DNA from 4 places in the Ferdinandcohnia salidurans genome. Region 2 is predicted to be linked to each of the others. Evidence: riboswitches for the same ligand, from Rfam matches in the RefSeq annotation. Region 2 holds a riboswitch; each other region holds the start of a gene.
The links. A riboswitch is a leader RNA that binds a small molecule or an ion and turns the genes downstream of it on or off. The one in region 2 is predicted to bind S-adenosylmethionine.
Positions count from the first base shown of each region.

Region 1: linked by a shared signal. The riboswitch ahead of ACFSFW_RS17140 (sugar ABC transporter substrate-binding protein) and the one ahead of ACFSFW_RS16105 (enoyl-CoA hydratase-related protein) in region 2 are both predicted to bind S-adenosylmethionine.
Region 3: linked by a shared signal. The riboswitch ahead of metK (methionine adenosyltransferase) and the one ahead of ACFSFW_RS16105 (enoyl-CoA hydratase-related protein) in region 2 are both predicted to bind S-adenosylmethionine.
Region 4: linked by a shared signal. The riboswitch ahead of ACFSFW_RS12030 (PLP-dependent aspartate aminotransferase family protein) and the one ahead of ACFSFW_RS16105 (enoyl-CoA hydratase-related protein) in region 2 are both predicted to bind S-adenosylmethionine.

Region 1 covers NZ_JBHUEK010000025.1:572,441-576,522, forward strand. Annotated here, with positions in the region: gene ACFSFW_RS17135 (sugar ABC transporter ATP-binding protein) at 1-587, opposite strand, end outside; gene ACFSFW_RS17140 (sugar ABC transporter substrate-binding protein) at 631-1,707, opposite strand; SAM riboswitch class I at 1,868-2,024, opposite strand; gene lipL (octanoyl-[GcvH]:protein N-octanoyltransferase) at 2,349-3,176, opposite strand; gene ACFSFW_RS17150 (CarD family transcriptional regulator) at 3,476-4,015, opposite strand.
Region 2 covers NZ_JBHUEK010000025.1:348,184-352,265, forward strand. Annotated here, with positions in the region: gene ACFSFW_RS16095 (Bug family tripartite tricarboxylate transporter substrate binding protein) at 1-287, opposite strand, end outside; gene ACFSFW_RS16100 (CaiB/BaiF CoA transferase family protein) at 369-1,574, opposite strand; gene ACFSFW_RS16105 (enoyl-CoA hydratase-related protein) at 1,620-2,345, opposite strand; SAM riboswitch class I at 2,588-2,698, opposite strand; gene ACFSFW_RS16110 (LysR family transcriptional regulator) at 2,854-3,795, shown strand.
Region 3 covers NZ_JBHUEK010000005.1:29,878-33,959, forward strand. Annotated here, with positions in the region: gene pckA (phosphoenolpyruvate carboxykinase (ATP)) at 1-1,135, opposite strand, end outside; SAM riboswitch class I at 1,418-1,580, shown strand; gene metK (methionine adenosyltransferase) at 2,004-3,203, shown strand; gene ACFSFW_RS02590 (gamma carbonic anhydrase) at 3,223-3,762, opposite strand; gene tbcS (tetraprenyl-beta-curcumene synthase) at 3,883-4,082, shown strand, end outside.
Region 4 covers NZ_JBHUEK010000018.1:185,799-189,880, reverse strand. Annotated here, with positions in the region: gene ACFSFW_RS12035 (acetoacetate--CoA ligase) at 1-299, opposite strand, end outside; gene ACFSFW_RS12030 (PLP-dependent aspartate aminotransferase family protein) at 614-2,413, opposite strand; SAM riboswitch class I at 2,511-2,622, opposite strand; SAM riboswitch class I at 2,866-2,971, opposite strand; gene ACFSFW_RS12025 (sensor histidine kinase) at 3,260-4,082, shown strand, end outside.

The DNA.
Region 1 (4,082 bases), 220 kb from region 2:
CAACCGACTCCTTTTTCCTTCAGTGTTTTTACAATATTGAAAAGGTACTTTGTTTCCTCAATCGATAATGGTGCTGTTGGCTCGTCAAAAATGATAACCTTCGCTTCATGTGCGAGAGCTCTTGCAATCAACACCAACTGTTTTTCGGCAAGCGATAACTCTAATGCCTGTTTTGTCATGGGTATATCCGTGACATTCAAGAGCTTTAGAATCGAGGCTGCTTGTTCACGAAGCTTTCTTTTATTGATGAACAAGCTTTTTTCAGTTGAAAAGGTATCGAGTAAAATATTTTCAGCAACCGTTAGCTGAGGTACAATCGCCGTGTCGACCTCTTGATAGACAATGTGAATGCCTGATGCTTTTGCATCCTTCGGAGAACGAATCTCAATTGTTTTGTCTTCAAGGGTAATCACCCCTGTATCTAGCTCATACGCTCCTGATAGAATTTTCATCAGCGTGCTTTTTCCAGCGCCATTTGCCCCTAGCAACGCGTGAACCTCGCCCCTTTGTAACTCAAAAGAAGCATTCTCAAGTGCAATCACATTACCAAAACTTTTTGTAATTTCCTTCATTTCGAGTAAAGGCATCTACATATCCTCCTTTACAGAGGACCTCGGGAGGCCCTCTTTTTTACTCTCCAGCTTCAAGCTTTTTCAGCTCATCTGTGTAACCTTGTTCGCTTTTACCCCAGCCCTCAATATATTGGTCAAGCTCTGCAGTTGTAATTTTTTCTTCAGGAAGTGCATCCTTTGTTACGAAAACTGGCTCTAGTTTTACTCGTTCTGGTGTTTCATCACCATTTAGTTTTTGGTAGGCAAAACGAACTTGAATACGTCCGATATCTTTTGGATCAACCGCTGCAGATGCAACCCATGGGCTGTTTTCTGCCTGAATCATTTGTAAATCTTCATCACTCATGTCAATTCCATACACTTTAATATCTGTACGGCCTGCTTGTTCAATTGCACGAACAGCACCTTTTGCAAATTCATCCCACGCTGCCCACACTGCTGTAATTTGGCCTTCTTCAGGATATTGCTTTAATAGAGCTTCCATCTGTGCTTGTGTATCAAGTGCAGTGTTAGCAGTTGCTGCACCAAATGTTGCGATTTCTTTTATGCCAGAATTGTTGTCAAGAAACTCTTGATAGGCGATTTGGCGTCTTTCCATTGGAGCAAAGCCAGCCACCCAAATTTTTACGATATTTGCTTCACCGCCAGCATCTTCCGCTAATTTCTCTAGTGTCATTTGAGCCATTTGCTGGTCGCCTTGTTCAAGAACAGTAACTCCATCAACTTCTACTTCCGCATCAAACACTACAACTGGAATACCTTTTTCAACTGCTTTTTGTATAGAGCTTTGTAGGGCTTCCTTTGTTCCATGGTCAACTAAAATCGCATCAAAGCCTTGGTTTACCGCTGCATCAACGTTTGACGCCATTTTTGCTAGGTCTCCCTCAGATGTAAAAACAGTTGTTTCACCCGCGAATTTTTTCACTTGCTCTTCAACGCCTTCAATGTATTGAGCAGAAAAAGTTCCTAAGTTTTGTTGCATAATTAAAGCGATTTTTTTGTTTGCTAATGGATGATCAGAGTTTTTTACTTCTGTACTATCTGTTTTCGTCGTTTCCTCTGCTACTTTTGGTTGGCAACCAACCAATACTGCGATAATTAGTAACGCTGTGAATAATAATTTTGTTAATTTCATTGTTTTTCTCCCCTTTTTTTGTGTTTGTCATTCTATTTTTTAAATCTACTTTTACAGATTAAAAGCCATCACTCTCCTGTTTTTATGAGGCCATTTTTAACAAAAATAAAAGCCCCTTTCTCATCAGAAAGAGGCTTGAAGCATACAAAAGTCTTCGCACCTCTTATCTACCAGAAAGAAAAATCCTTCTGTTGGAATTAGCACCGTGCCTTACGGGTTATACCCGGCGATAAAAAACTCGCCCCATCTCACAATGGTATTACGGTCGGTTGCTGGGCGTCATAGGGCCAAATCCCTCAGCCTACTCTTGATAAGAGAAAATACAGCATATATTCAATTTACGCCTTGGCGTAATTGCGCCCGATTTTTCGAGCTTGCTCGAAATTTCCTTTGAAAAATCGAGGCATCCGCCGGAGGCTAACTTCATTCAACCGGGATATTAATCCCGGCTGAATGAAGTTCGATTAACTTACTTGACGAGAATCATATCACGCCCAAAAACAAAATTCAATATTTTTATTATAAAAAATATTTTAATAGTGGAAATATTTTTCGGCTAAAAAATTATGGGTAAAACGCAATTGCATCCGCACAACTCCATTTTTCCACACAAAAAAACCAGGAGAACCGTCCCCCTGGTCTTATAATGCTTTTTCGTTCCGATCAAGGACACGCACATAATTTTGCTCAAATAACGGCATTTCTTCCCCCGTTAGTTGGGAAGCGAAAATGTGCTCACTTTCTTTTTTTAGTGTTTGAAGCAGCAACAGCATGACAGTTTGTACTGTAAGGTTTGGGTCAACTAACTCCGCCAAGGAAGCCATTGTTTCTGGCTTTACATCTGGGTAAACAAATTTCGTCTCCGCACCTTGCAGGCCTATATCATAAAATTGACGAATAATGTCTGCTCGTTCTGCCCCACTTCCAGTCACACCTAAATAAATTTGTACTGCTACTCCATTACGTAAGCGGCGCTGAGAAATCCCCGCAAATTTTTTCCCATCTATACTTAAATCATAGCTTCCTGGGCAATATGATCCAATGATTTCTCGTGCAACGATATCGACTTCATAGCCCTCAAACATTTTTCGAATGAGTTCAAGCATTGTATCATAGCCGCGGTTGATATCAATCCCTTTTTCAGTCTCAGGAAAAATGAGTGAAATGTTCAACACTCCCTCATCTAATACCACTGCTAGTCCACCTGAATTCCTGACAATCGCGCGGTAGCCCAATGATTCAAGAAACTTAACCCCTTCATCCAAGAAAGGCAATTTTGTATCCTGAATACCCAGAACGATGGTTTGATGATGAACCCAGGTCCGTGCTGTAGCTGGTGATTCCCCTTTACCCACAAACGCACAAAGAGTGTCATCTATCGCAAATGATTGTAGTGCATCAAATTGATAGCCTAGACTAGATTGATCAATAATCCGCCAACTAGGCTGATATAAAAGACTTTCGGTCATAAGGCATACTCCTATAATATCAAATGCGCCATGGCGTATTTGCGCCCAGATTTTTTCGAGCTTGCTCGAAAAGTTTCCATTGAAAATCTGTGGCATCCGCCGGAGGCTTTAACTTTATTCAGTCAGAGTTTGAACGCCGACTGAATTGTATACTCTGTTTGCATTCATCCCCCACTTATAGAAGTAGGAGACTTCTGAATGAATAAAGTTAAAATACTAGATTAACGATGAGGGTCTTAAAAGAAATAAACCCCAAAAAACCAGGCTATGCCTGGTTCCTATACCGTCCTATTTTACCCTTAATTTACGTATTTAGCTACCTCATGACGTGAGGTTTTGTTCATTTTAAAGGCAATCATTTGATTGATTTTTTTCGTTACGGCCTCAACTGTTGTATCTAACGTAATGGCGAATTCTTTAAATAATATTTTTTGAATATAAAGAAGTAGTCGGCGGTCATGTTCCGACAATTTTTTATCGTTCATTTCGAGTTCATGCTTTTTACATAGCAATGTATTAAGTACTCTTGAAATTTCTTGTCTATCTCCAGACGAAGCGATCCCAGAATAAGCTTTTTGACGTTCCGAACTATTATCAATCCACTGAATTCCTGGTAGCTTAAAGGATTCTAAGAGTTCCTCTGATTCACTTTTATCAATGATTCCTTGCATTAAAATCCGGTCATTATCCACTGGGTTTTGGATTATCAACGAGTTATCGTCAATTGGGTGCATTATATAATAAGTCCGAGTCATACCACCATATGTTTTTTCACATATATCATCTATTTGGCAAATACCCACGTTCGAATAAATCACTAGATCACCTATGTTAAACATGTATCATGCTCCTATCCAATGGATTGTCAACTTAGTTGACTTTATTTAATCATACACCATAATCCAA
Region 2 (4,082 bases):
TTAAATAATTGTGTTAATCCCACAGTTGAGGAACCACCTGGTTTGTTTTCAACAACGATTGATACTTGATTTGGTAGGTGCTTGGACGCTGCCTCAGCCAATACCCGTGCAGATGTGTCTGTACTACCACCAGTATCATAAGGAACAATTAGTGTTATTGGCTTTTCTGGAAAACTATCATCCTCTTTTTTGCCTTCATCCGAAGTTTTTGTTTCCTCTGACTTTGAACAGCCTACTAGCAATACAAAAATCAAAGCTACTGCCAACATGAACCATCTTTTTTTCATCTTGTTTCCCCCTCTTCTTATTTTCATCATTTTTTTGAATCCATTTATAATAAGTAAAACCTTGTAGCTCCTTTGATATTTTTAAATAGTTTTTGTAGGATCTTTCTTTCGGGAAATTACCCCCTGTTTATGAAGGGCATCAATAGTTGAAGAAGAATAACCTATTTCTTGTAAAATTTCCTTTGTGTGCTCACCAATTTCAGGAGATCGATTTTTTAATACACTTTGCTCATCGGATAGTTTGACGACTACACCTGGAACTGTTACTTTTGTGTCATTGATTTCTATATCAATTAGCATATCCCGATTACGTAAGTGTTCATCTTTAAGTACATCCTCAATCGTATTGATTTTTCCGCAAGGGACTGATGCATTTTCTAGTAAGTCAACAATTTCGGAAACCGTCCTACTTGATGTCCATTCCGATATTCGCTTTTCAAGCTCATCATAGTTATCAAGTCTCCCATTCACGGTGTAGTAAGGTGAAGTCTCACTCCCCCATTCGGGACGTCCGATCACTTTGCAAAATTCACTCCACATTTTCGGAGCAAGAGCCGCAATATATACATAACCATCTACTGCCGGAAAGGTAGTTGCAAATACATTTCTGCTGCGGTTTCCAATTCGCATCGGATTTTCCTTAAGCACACTAACGAGTGATAAATTTTCAAATAACATGGATACCATAGAATCAAGCATTGCAACATCTACCAATTGCCCTTTACCTGTACGTTCCCTAGCTTGAAGCGCAAGCAGTGCGCCGTTAGCACCTTGCAATCCAGTGATATGGTCGGCAATGAATAATCCTGATTTTATTGGAGGCCCGTCTGGTTCTCCTGTTAAATGAGCGGCTCCACTTAACCCTTGAATCATTCCATCAAAAGCACGTTTGTTTTTGTTTGCCCCCGTTAAACCAAATCCCGTAATATGAACCATTATAATTTTGGGATTAATGTTAGAAATCGTCTCATAATCGATTCCCAGTTTTTCAGGAACACCTACTGAATAATTCGTTACTAAAATATCAGCGCTTTCAATTAACTTTTTTATTATTTCTTGCCCTTCCTTCGATTTTAAATCGAGAGATAGTGCCTTTTTATTCCGATTCATCGTTTCAAAATATATACTAATATCGTTATAGATAGGCTCAGCTACCCTTGAAGGCTCCCCATTAATAGGTTCTATTTTTATAACTTCCGCACCGTGATCGGCTAGCGTTTGACAACAATAAGGTCCTGCAATATAGTGGGTAAAATCTAACACCCTTATTCCACTTAACGGTCTCACAGATTTACACACCTTCCAATACGTCATTTTTAATAAAATCCAATGCTACTTCACTTTTGCCAAGTCTAGATTTAGAGTTTGTTCCAGCATAATTCCCTCTTTTATTCCAACCTGCTCTGTAAGTAATAATGCTTCCTTCCACTTTCTTACTACTTTGTACCCTTTGCTTGCAATGGTTTCAGCATATTCCATGACCCTACTGCTCAGTTCACTCTCATCAACGATCGCTTCAATCGCTCCTAATTGGTATGCATCTTGGGCAGTGCACTTCATACCAGTCAGAGCCATTGTCCGTATTTTTTGATAGGGTAAAATCCTTGATAAACCTTTCGCTCCTCCAACCAGCCCAATATTAATTTCTGGTATTGCGAAATATGCCTTTTCAGATGAAATAATAACATCCGAGCACCCTACTAATACTGCACCCATTCCAACAGCAGCTCCATTTAGCTCACAAATAACAGGGACAGAACAATGATACAAATCCTCCCAAACCTTACGAAGCTTTGGTCGACGAACGACATCATCTGCGGGTGTATACGTTGCTAATACTTTAACATCCGCACCTGCGCAAAAGACCTTTCCTTCAGCCTTTAGAACCACCGCACAAATTTCATTATGAGCATTCACGTACTCAACGATCGCGCTAAGCTCTTCATAGCTTTCTTGAGTTAAAGCATTTACAGGTGGCCTATCAAAGGTGACAATTAAGATTTTGTTATCATTCGTAAGGTTTACTTTGAAGTTCTTGTATACTTGGATTGCTTTCAATCTACTCTCTCCTTCCAATTAATTCCCAGTTTATTCCTATTTAACAGGGAACGGGTTTAGTTTGATTAAATCATATGATTGAATATTCCGTATACTCAAAATTTTTTATACTTCCATAGGTAATTACTATATATACCTGCATTGCTTAAGAATCCTGTTTTTTCTAAAAAATGATCTAAAAAAACGAAAAACCCCTCTTTCAAAAGAAAGAGAGGCATATGAGCATATGAAACGTCCGTCCCCTCTTATCTTTCAAAACATAATGTTTTGCTGGAATTAGCACCTTTTCATGTCGAAACATGAGTGGTTGCCGAGCTTCATCGGGCCAGTCCCTCCGCTACTCTAGATAAGAGATTAAATATTAAATTTATATATATAGTTTATAAAGTTACATGATAATGTTATTATTGTCAATGACGTTTTAGAAGATTTAAAATTATTCGTCAATTATTATATTAAAATACTATTGTGCTAATAATATACTTTCGGATTAAATGAGGAGGCTCCTATGAAACTTGAACAACTAAAGTATATTGTCGAAATAGCTGATACGGGATCAATCTCTCATGCAGCAGAAAGTCTTCAAATTACCCAACCGACCATTAGTCAATCCATTGCGAGTTTAGAAAAGGATTTGAAATTAAAAATTTTCACTCGTTCCCGACTAGGAACCCAGCCCACTGAAGCAGGAAAAATTATCATCCAGCAAGCTAGAGTCATATTAAGTAAAGTGAATGAATTAGAAGAAATGATAAGTGTTCAAAGTTCCCAACTATCTGGCTCCTTGTCCATTAGTGCAATACCTAGTTTTAGTTTAAATATATTACCTAAAGCACTTAACCTTTTTAAAATTCAATATCCTGAGGTTCATATTAAGTTATTCGAAGGTGGTTCCATCTTTACAAACCAGCTTGTTCTAGAGGAGAAAATTGATTTAGGGTTAACATCATTGAGACATGATTCAGAAATCGATCCAAGGTTATCTTTTAAACCATTATTAACGAGCAAGATGATTGCATATGTTGGACAATACTCTCCATTGGCAAAAAAGAGAACTGTCTCGTTAAAAGAGATTGTCCAATATCCTATTGTTCTCTTTGATGAAGGTTATGCGACCAATTATTTTATGGGTGAAAAGCTTGAGAAATTTGGCAAACCCAATATTGTATTCACTTCCGGAAATTCAGAATCGATGAAAAAAGTGATCTCCGAGAGCTTTGCAGTCGGTTTTTACGGTGACGTATCTGTACAATCCGATCCATATGTATTAAGTAATCAAATCCTACCAATTTATATCGAAGAGGAAGTCGATTCCTATTCATATCACGGCATTGTAACGAAAAAGAGCCTCCCAATCTCCTTAATCGCCCAAAAGTTTATAGATGAACTACGCAATCAAACTGAAAGCTTCAAACGAGTCTATAACTTGCAAGATTATTCAAAGAAGTAGAGTTGTTGGTTGGCAGCCAATCATTTAAACAAGAATGCACATATTGAAGCATTAATATTTTAAAATAGAATTTTTATGAAAATTATGGCTGAAACAGACTATTTCAAGGGACTTAATATCCTACTAATCAAATGTTTGTTTGAAATTCAAGTTTCAGACCCTTACTTGATTAAGCTGCTATTCAAACGTTTGTTTGAATTAATAATTCATAATTAGTACAGATATTTTTAAAACTTGTTTTTACTATATTGAAGTCATCTTTGAGCATAACAAACCCCCATTTGGCG
Region 3 (4,082 bases), on a different contig from region 2:
CTGCTAGTTTACTTGTATAGCCACTTAAGAAATGGTACATGGCTTGTTCCTTAGTTAGTTTACTGATAGGAGGTAAAACACCAAAAGCATCAGCGGTTAAAAATACGATTGTATTCGGATGACCTGCAATACTAGGCACAATAATATTATCAATATTTTCAATTTGGTATGCAGCTCTTGTATTTTCAGTTAATGAATTATCATCATAATCTGCTATTCTGGATTTTTCATCTACAACCACATTTTCTAACACAGACCCAAAGCGAATCGCATCGAAAATTTGTGGTTCTTTCTCGCGGGAAAGGTTGATACATTTAGCATAGCAACCGCCTTCAATATTAAACACACCAGAACTAGACCAACCGTGCTCATCATCTCCAATAAGACGACGTTTTGGATCTGCTGAAAGAGTTGTTTTTCCGGTTCCAGATAGACCAAAGAATAATGCAACGTCACCTTCTGGGCCTACGTTTGAAGAGCAGTGCATAGAAAGAATATTTTTTTCAGGCAATACATAGTTCATCACAGAGAAGATTGACTTTTTAATTTCTCCAGCATATTCAGTTCCTCCGATTAACACTGTTCGTTTTTCGAAGGAAATAATAATGAATGTTTCAGAGTGGGTACCATCTACCTCAGGATCAGCTTTAAAATTTGGTGCACAAATAACTGTGAATTCAGATTGATGTGTTTTTAGATCCTCTTCAGATGGTCGAACAAACATTTGTTGTGAGAAAAGATTATGCCAAGCATATTCATTGATTACTTGGATTGGCATGCGTACTTTTTTGTCAGCACCTGCATATCCATTGAATACAAAAATCTCATCTTTTTCTGTTAAGTATGAAAGTACTTTTGTATAAAGTTTTTCATATACCTCTTCAGAAATTGGTTTGTTTACCTTACCCCAATCAATTCTATCTTTAGTAGATGCTTCTTCTACGATGTATTTGTCTTCTGGTGATCTTCCGGTGTATTTCCCAGTTGTCGCACGTATAGCCCCAGTCGAAGTAAGGATTCCCTCTTGTCTAGATAGTACTTTTTCAACTAAAATAGGAACAGATAGGTTATGGAGTGCGTTTTTTCCATTCACTAATTCTAATAGCTGCTCATTTGAAACTTCAACTGAATTCATGTTAAACCATCCTTTATTAATTTTTAAATTTCCATAAATTATCTCAAATTTACAATTAGTATAACACATTAATAAAAATAGTCTATACTATTTAACGTATTTTACGTAACATATCATTAAAAAGTGCGCACGGATTCTAAAATAGTCCTTTATAATCGATAATTTTTTTAAAGTTTGTCGATTTCGTGGAAATAGTGTGACACAGTTCGACTTTGTTTTTTTTCGAAATTCTGTTGACACCTTAAGGAATACTGCGATATGATATGTCATTGAACGGATACTCTCTTATCCCGAGCTGGCGGAGGGACAGGCCCAATGAAACCCGGCAACCATCACTTTTCTTACATATCAAATGTTTTTTTGTGAAACCTATTTAGTAGGTCTCCACATTCGTAAAAGTGATAAGGTGCTAACCTGAGCAAGGTATGACCTTGATCGATAAGAGTGAAAGGCTGGATAAACGATAAACCTTTCCTCAAAAAAGTGGGAAAGGTTTTTTATTCTTTATTGGTTTTATTGATGTTACTTAACGCGTAATATGTGTTTAACATTATTCAGTCTGGGTCAAACACCGACTGAATAATGTTAAAGCCTCCGGCGGATGCCTCGATTTTTTAGCGGTAATTTTTCGAGCTGTAAGTTCAAAGACTAAGAACGCCACTTCCTGTGGCAACGTCTTTATGACCCACATCGTGTGGGCCTAAAAATCGGGCGCAAATACGCCAAGGCGCATTTGATCGCAGATAACTGTTCATTAATATAGGATAGAAAATCGTGAAGGTAACAATACTAAGGGAATGAGTACCGTATCAATGAATGTCAGAACTCGAACCTATTCGATTCTGAATCCGAAAAGGAGGAAGCGTTTGTGACAAATAGACGCCGTTTATTTACTTCAGAGTCTGTTACAGAAGGACATCCAGATAAAATCTGTGACCAAATTTCAGATTCTATTTTAGATGCGATTTTAGCAAGTGATGCAAATGCACGCGTAGCGTGTGAAACTTCTGTCACAACAGGTCTTGTACTTGTTGCGGGAGAAATTACAACTTCTACATATGTAGATATCCCAAAGATTGTCCGTGAAACGATTAAAGAGATTGGCTATACACGTGCAAAATACGGATTTGACTATGAAACTTGTGCTGTTTTAACATCCATTGATGAGCAATCACCAGATATTGCAATGGGGGTTGACCAAGCGTTAGAAGCACGTGAAGGTCAAATGACAGATGAGCAAATTGAAGCAATTGGTGCTGGAGACCAAGGATTAATGTTTGGTTATGCTTGTAACGAAACAAAAGAATTAATGCCTCTACCAATTTCATTAGCTCACAAGTTATCACGCAGACTAACAAAGGTACGTAAAGATGAGATTCTTCCATATTTACGTCCAGATGGAAAAACTCAGGTTACTGTTGAATATGATGAGAACAACAATCCAGTTCGTATTGATACAATTGTTATTTCAACTCAGCACCATCCTGAAATTTCATTAGAGCAAATTCAACGTAATTTAAAAGAACATGTAATCAATCCTGTCGTTCCTAGTGAACTAATTGATGAGAATACAAAATATTTCATTAATCCTACTGGCCGTTTTGTAATTGGTGGTCCTCAAGGGGATGCTGGTTTAACTGGTCGTAAAATTATTGTTGATACGTACGGTGGTTATGCTCGCCATGGCGGTGGCGCATTCTCAGGTAAGGATCCAACTAAGGTTGACCGTTCAGCTGCATATGCTGCCCGTTATGTTGCGAAAAACATCGTTGCAGCTGGTTTAGCTGATAAATGTGAAGTTCAGCTTGCGTATGCAATCGGCGTTGCTCAACCAGTTTCTATTTCTGTTGACACATTCGGAACTGGAACTGTGTCAGAGGATGTACTTGTAGATTTGGTTCGTGATAATTTTGATTTACGTCCTGCTGGAATTATTAACATGCTGGATCTTCGTCGTCCAATTTATAAGCAAACTGCTGCATATGGTCACTTTGGTAGAAATGATCTTGATTTACCATGGGAGCGTACTGACAAAGCAGAAGCACTTAAAACACAAGCTGCAAAATAAGATAGAACAAAAGCTCGCCTTACTGGCGAGCTTCTTTGTTAGCTCGTTTTTCCTGTAATTCTTTATAATGCTGCCCTTTTTCCACATATTCACGGCGGATTCTGGCCATATCTTTTTGATCATCTTCATTTAATTCACGAATAACTTTAGCTGGTCTTCCGAATGCAAGAGTGTTTGGTGGAATCTTTTTACCTTGTGGAACAAGGCTACCGGCACCTATAAAAGCCCCTTCACCAACCTCGGCCCCATCAAGAATAATCGAGCCCATCCCGATTAGAGCATTTTTACGGATAATAGAGCTATGTAGGATCACCTGATGTCCAATTGTGACATCATCTTCAATAATTAAAGGATTATTTGGACTTTGATGCAAGGTTGAATTATCCTGAATGCTCACTCTTTTTCCGATAACTGTCGGTGCCACATCACCTCGTATAACAGTATTAAACCAAATGTTTGTTTCCTCACCAATTTTTACGTCACCAGTAACTGTCGCGTATTCCGCAATATATACAGAGTCGGCAATTTCAGGATATTTCCCTTTGTATGGATAAATCATAATAGATACATCCTTTCGTTTGATATTCGATAAATAATCATTTAAGGTAAGTGTATCAACTTTTACAAATATCGTAAATCGTATATAGATTCAATGTTCCTAAAAAATGAGGTGATATCGATGGTACCAACAAAACCAATTAGTTTAATGAAGAAAGTGTATCGTGAGGTATTTCCGATTGTACATCGTGAATTATCGATTTGGAAAAAGAAAGCGGAGGCTATTCCGAATGAGGAACTTCGGAAACAGGCATTAGCGAGTATTCAAACTAAAACGTTTCACTGTGAAGGTGGGGCAATTCTCGCCTTATTATCAGAAGG
Region 4 (4,082 bases), on a different contig from region 2:
CGTAAAATATTTTCTGCAAAGTTAATTCTAGAATCCGGAAACCATTGTGTTCCTAGCATGCCACCATCGCTTGGAGGAACTACGACTCTTTCTCCCTTATCTCCAATAACATTTGCAAAGTCCCATACTGCTGACCAGAATGACTCTGGTTGAGCGACTGACCAGCGATGAAAGCGTTCATAGGGTAGGAGTGGAAAACCGACCTCTTGTGAAAACTTCATCAAATTTGACTGTGAGACCCAAGAGTCACTTGGCTCCCATAGAACCTTGGATTCTAGTAAGCTGTGTTGTGTTGTCATTATCTATTCCTCCCTCGTACTAAGAGAAGCATCATTCTTAGCACACGCCCATCCCTTAGTTCATGTTTTAATAGACTCTCTTTACAATCATCCCCTACCTATAGAGGTAGGGGAATTCTTCACAAATCAAATGCGCCTTGGCGTATTTGCGCCCGATTTTTTTCGAGCTTGCTCGAAAAGCTACCTCTGAAAAATCGTGGCATCCGCCGGAGGCTTTAACTTTATTCAGTCGGGGTTTGAACCCCCACTGAATTGGTTTCACATATTGCATTCATCCCCCACTTATCGAAGTAGGGGATGAATGCTGAATAAAGTTAAATTTCACAAGCATACGTCACAATTGCACCTCTGAGACGTTGTGCCTCCTTATAGGTACATCTGTTTTGAACAACCTCAAGACCTGCTTCTTTCGCAACTTCCACTGCCCTTGGGGAGATAACCCCTTCTTGTAGCCAGAATACTTTTGGTTGAATTTGTGCTGCTTCTGCCGCAACTCCAATCGCTGCCTCAGGACTACGGAATACTTGAACGATATCTACCTTAACCGGAATAGATGTTAAATCCGGATATGCCTGTTCACCGAGTACTTCTGTTTCCCTTGGATTAACTGGGATAATTTTATAACCTAGACGCTGCATTTTCCGTGCAAGTCGGTAGCTTGGACGAGCTGGATTACCACTTAGACCAACAACGGCAATTGTTTTTGCACGCTGAACTTCTTTTCCATCGACTTCTTCACGAATAAATGTTGATTGAAGTGCCCAACGTATGACTCCCTCATCATTAACCGCTGTTTCTCCTTTTTGCTCACCCTTTGACGAAATGCCTGTCGCTTCATAAAAAGCCTGGTCCAAGTCATTCACTAAATCACGGTATGATTCAATACCAACTGATAGACGGATCAGCTCTTCACTTACTCCTGTTTTGACTAACTCTTCCGCACTTAACTGCTGATGAGTTGTTGATGCAGGGTGTATAATAAGGGACTTGGCATCTCCAACATTGGCCACATGCGACCATAACGCAATGTTATTTATTACTTTCTTACCAGTTTCCCTACCACCCTTAATGCCAAAGTTTACGATAGAACCATATCCAGAACGCAAATATTTAGTAGCTAGTTCATGTGCTGGATGCTCTTCAAGACCAGGGTATGAAACCCAATCAACTGCAGGATGGTCTTTTAAGAACTTTGCAACTTTCAGTGCATTTTCATTATGCTTTTCGATTCTTAGGTGTAATGTTTCAAGACCCTGTATCAATAGGAACGCACTATGTGGGCTTAATGAAGAACCAAAATCTCTTAAAAGCTGAACTCTCAGTTTCGTACTGAACGCTAATGTTCCAAATTCATTTGCATACTTAATTCCGTTATAACTTTGATCTGGCTCTGTAAATCCTGGAAACTTTTCACTGTTCCAATTAAAACGGCCTCCATCAACGACTAACCCACCAATTGTGGTTCCATGTCCACCTATCCACTTTGTTGCGGAGTGAACCACTATATCAGCACCATATTGGATTGGTTTACAAACATATGGTGAAGCAAATGTATTATCAATAATGAGCGGTACTCCATTTTCATGTGCAATCGCTGATACTGCTTCAATATCTAATACATGCAAGCTTGGGTTTCCAATCGTTTCAGCAAAGACGGCCTTTGTTTGCGGCGTAATCGCTTTTCTAAAATTCTCAGGATCTGTTGGATCAACGAAATGAGTCTTGATTCCATATTTCGGAAGAGTAACAGCGAAAAGATTGTAAGTTCCGCCATATAAATTCGAAGCTGCTACAATTTCGTCTCCTGCTTGCGCGACGTTCATAATAGATAGAGCAATAGCGGCCATTCCTGAAGAAGTTGCTACAGCTGCGACACCATCCTCCAACAACGCGATCCGTTTCTCAAGCACATCAACAGTCGGGTTACCGATTCGAGAATAAATATTACCTGACTCATCAAGGCTAAATAGGCTTTGAGCATGATCTGTATTATGAAATACGAAAGAACTTGTTTGATAAATCGGCACTGCACGTGAACCAGTTGTCGGATCTGGGGATTGACCACCATGTAAAAGTATCGTTTCATCATCATAAGTATCATATTGTTTTGTCATTGTTTAAACCTCCAAGTTTAATTTTCTACAAGTTTGCTAGATAAGTACTGACTTTATGTAAATAAAAAGCCCCCTCAACATAAGAAGAGGGGGCCTCAACTTATCTTTCAGATGCATATGCACCTGCAGGAATTAGCACCTTTTCAAGCTTTCACTTGAAGGTTGCTGGACTTCATCGGGCCTGTTCCCTCTGTCTCTCTGGATAAGATTTTATATTCAAATGGCGTATTAACGCGTTAATCCTTCAATCATATAAAGTATTATAGAATACTTTATTTTTTCAGTCAATAAGTATTTTTAGAAAAATATATCTATTGCTAAGATTTTTTCTATTCTTTTTTCATTAATTATTGAATAATAAATGCTACTTCTTTCACTCTAAAATAAAAACCCCTTCTGAGAAATCAGAAGGGGCTCATGAATATACGGAAATAAATTCGCATTCGTCCACCTTCTCATCTCCGGAATAAAAATACTCCTCTGAACTTGGCACCGGGCATTTAAATGCTGGTTGCCGAGGCTTCGTAGGGTCAGTCCCTCCACCTCTCTTGATAAGAAGAATTGCTTTATTTAACTTATTAGTAATATTAAACAGTTTAGATAATTTAGTCAATGTTTTTTTGATGATAAAAAATTCTTTAATTACAATACATCAATAGAGTACCCTAGAATGCAGCCCTCTAACTTAGTCTAACCGATAAACAAATGTTTTCAATTCCTATAACAAATGATAAAATGGCACTAGTTCTTAGTTCCTGCATTTGCAACTTTAACATACCTTTTGATGATAGCGATTACAAATAAATACAAGATAATTAAACGAACGGAAAAAGAAAGGCGAAGCCCATGATCAAAAAATTGAAAAAGTGGAACACATTACGCAATCAGATCTTATTTATCTTCTTATTTGTCATGATTATCGTTCTTTTGATCGTCGGTCTATTAACATTAAGACAGGTCTCCACTCTTTTAAAAAGCAATGCTGAAAAACAAATCCACCAGGTTGCGATTGAAGCAAACGGTAGAATGGAATCTTTATACGAACAAATTAATATGTCATCAAAGCTCGTCATTACGGACGAGGGCGTCCAAACAATCCTAACGAAAATTTTTGATGGTAAAGAAATCTCATTCCAGGAACGTCAACAGTTAATGGGACATGTAAACCGAATTATGGGGAATACAGATGGCATCTTTTCGTTTCAAGTCTTTTCTGGGGAACAACAACGTGTTATTCCTCTTGATGATGACTTATTAAAAAATCGGGTAGAGAAAAAATGGATTGAAAAAGCTAGACTTGCAAAAGGTGGATTGGTTTGGATTGGAGATGATCCTCAGGATAAAAACAATTTCCTAGCCATCCGGAGGATTAGTCTAATCGAGCGCAGATATGTAAATGGCGGTTACCTTTTAATAAGCATAAACCGTGACCATTTTCAGTTTCCGACATCAAACAACCAATACTCCATTCTTTTGGACGAAAACGATGAGCCTATTGTTCAAAATTACGATGGAGATATCTCAGAAATCCTTTCAACTCCTAAGGGTACAGTTAAGCTCGAAAAAGGGGACTATATCGTAACAAAGAAAACTTCCAATCTTACAGGCTGGACCGTCCTTATTTTAACGCCCATTAGTGAACTTACAAAGGGGCTAGCTGGAATACGGA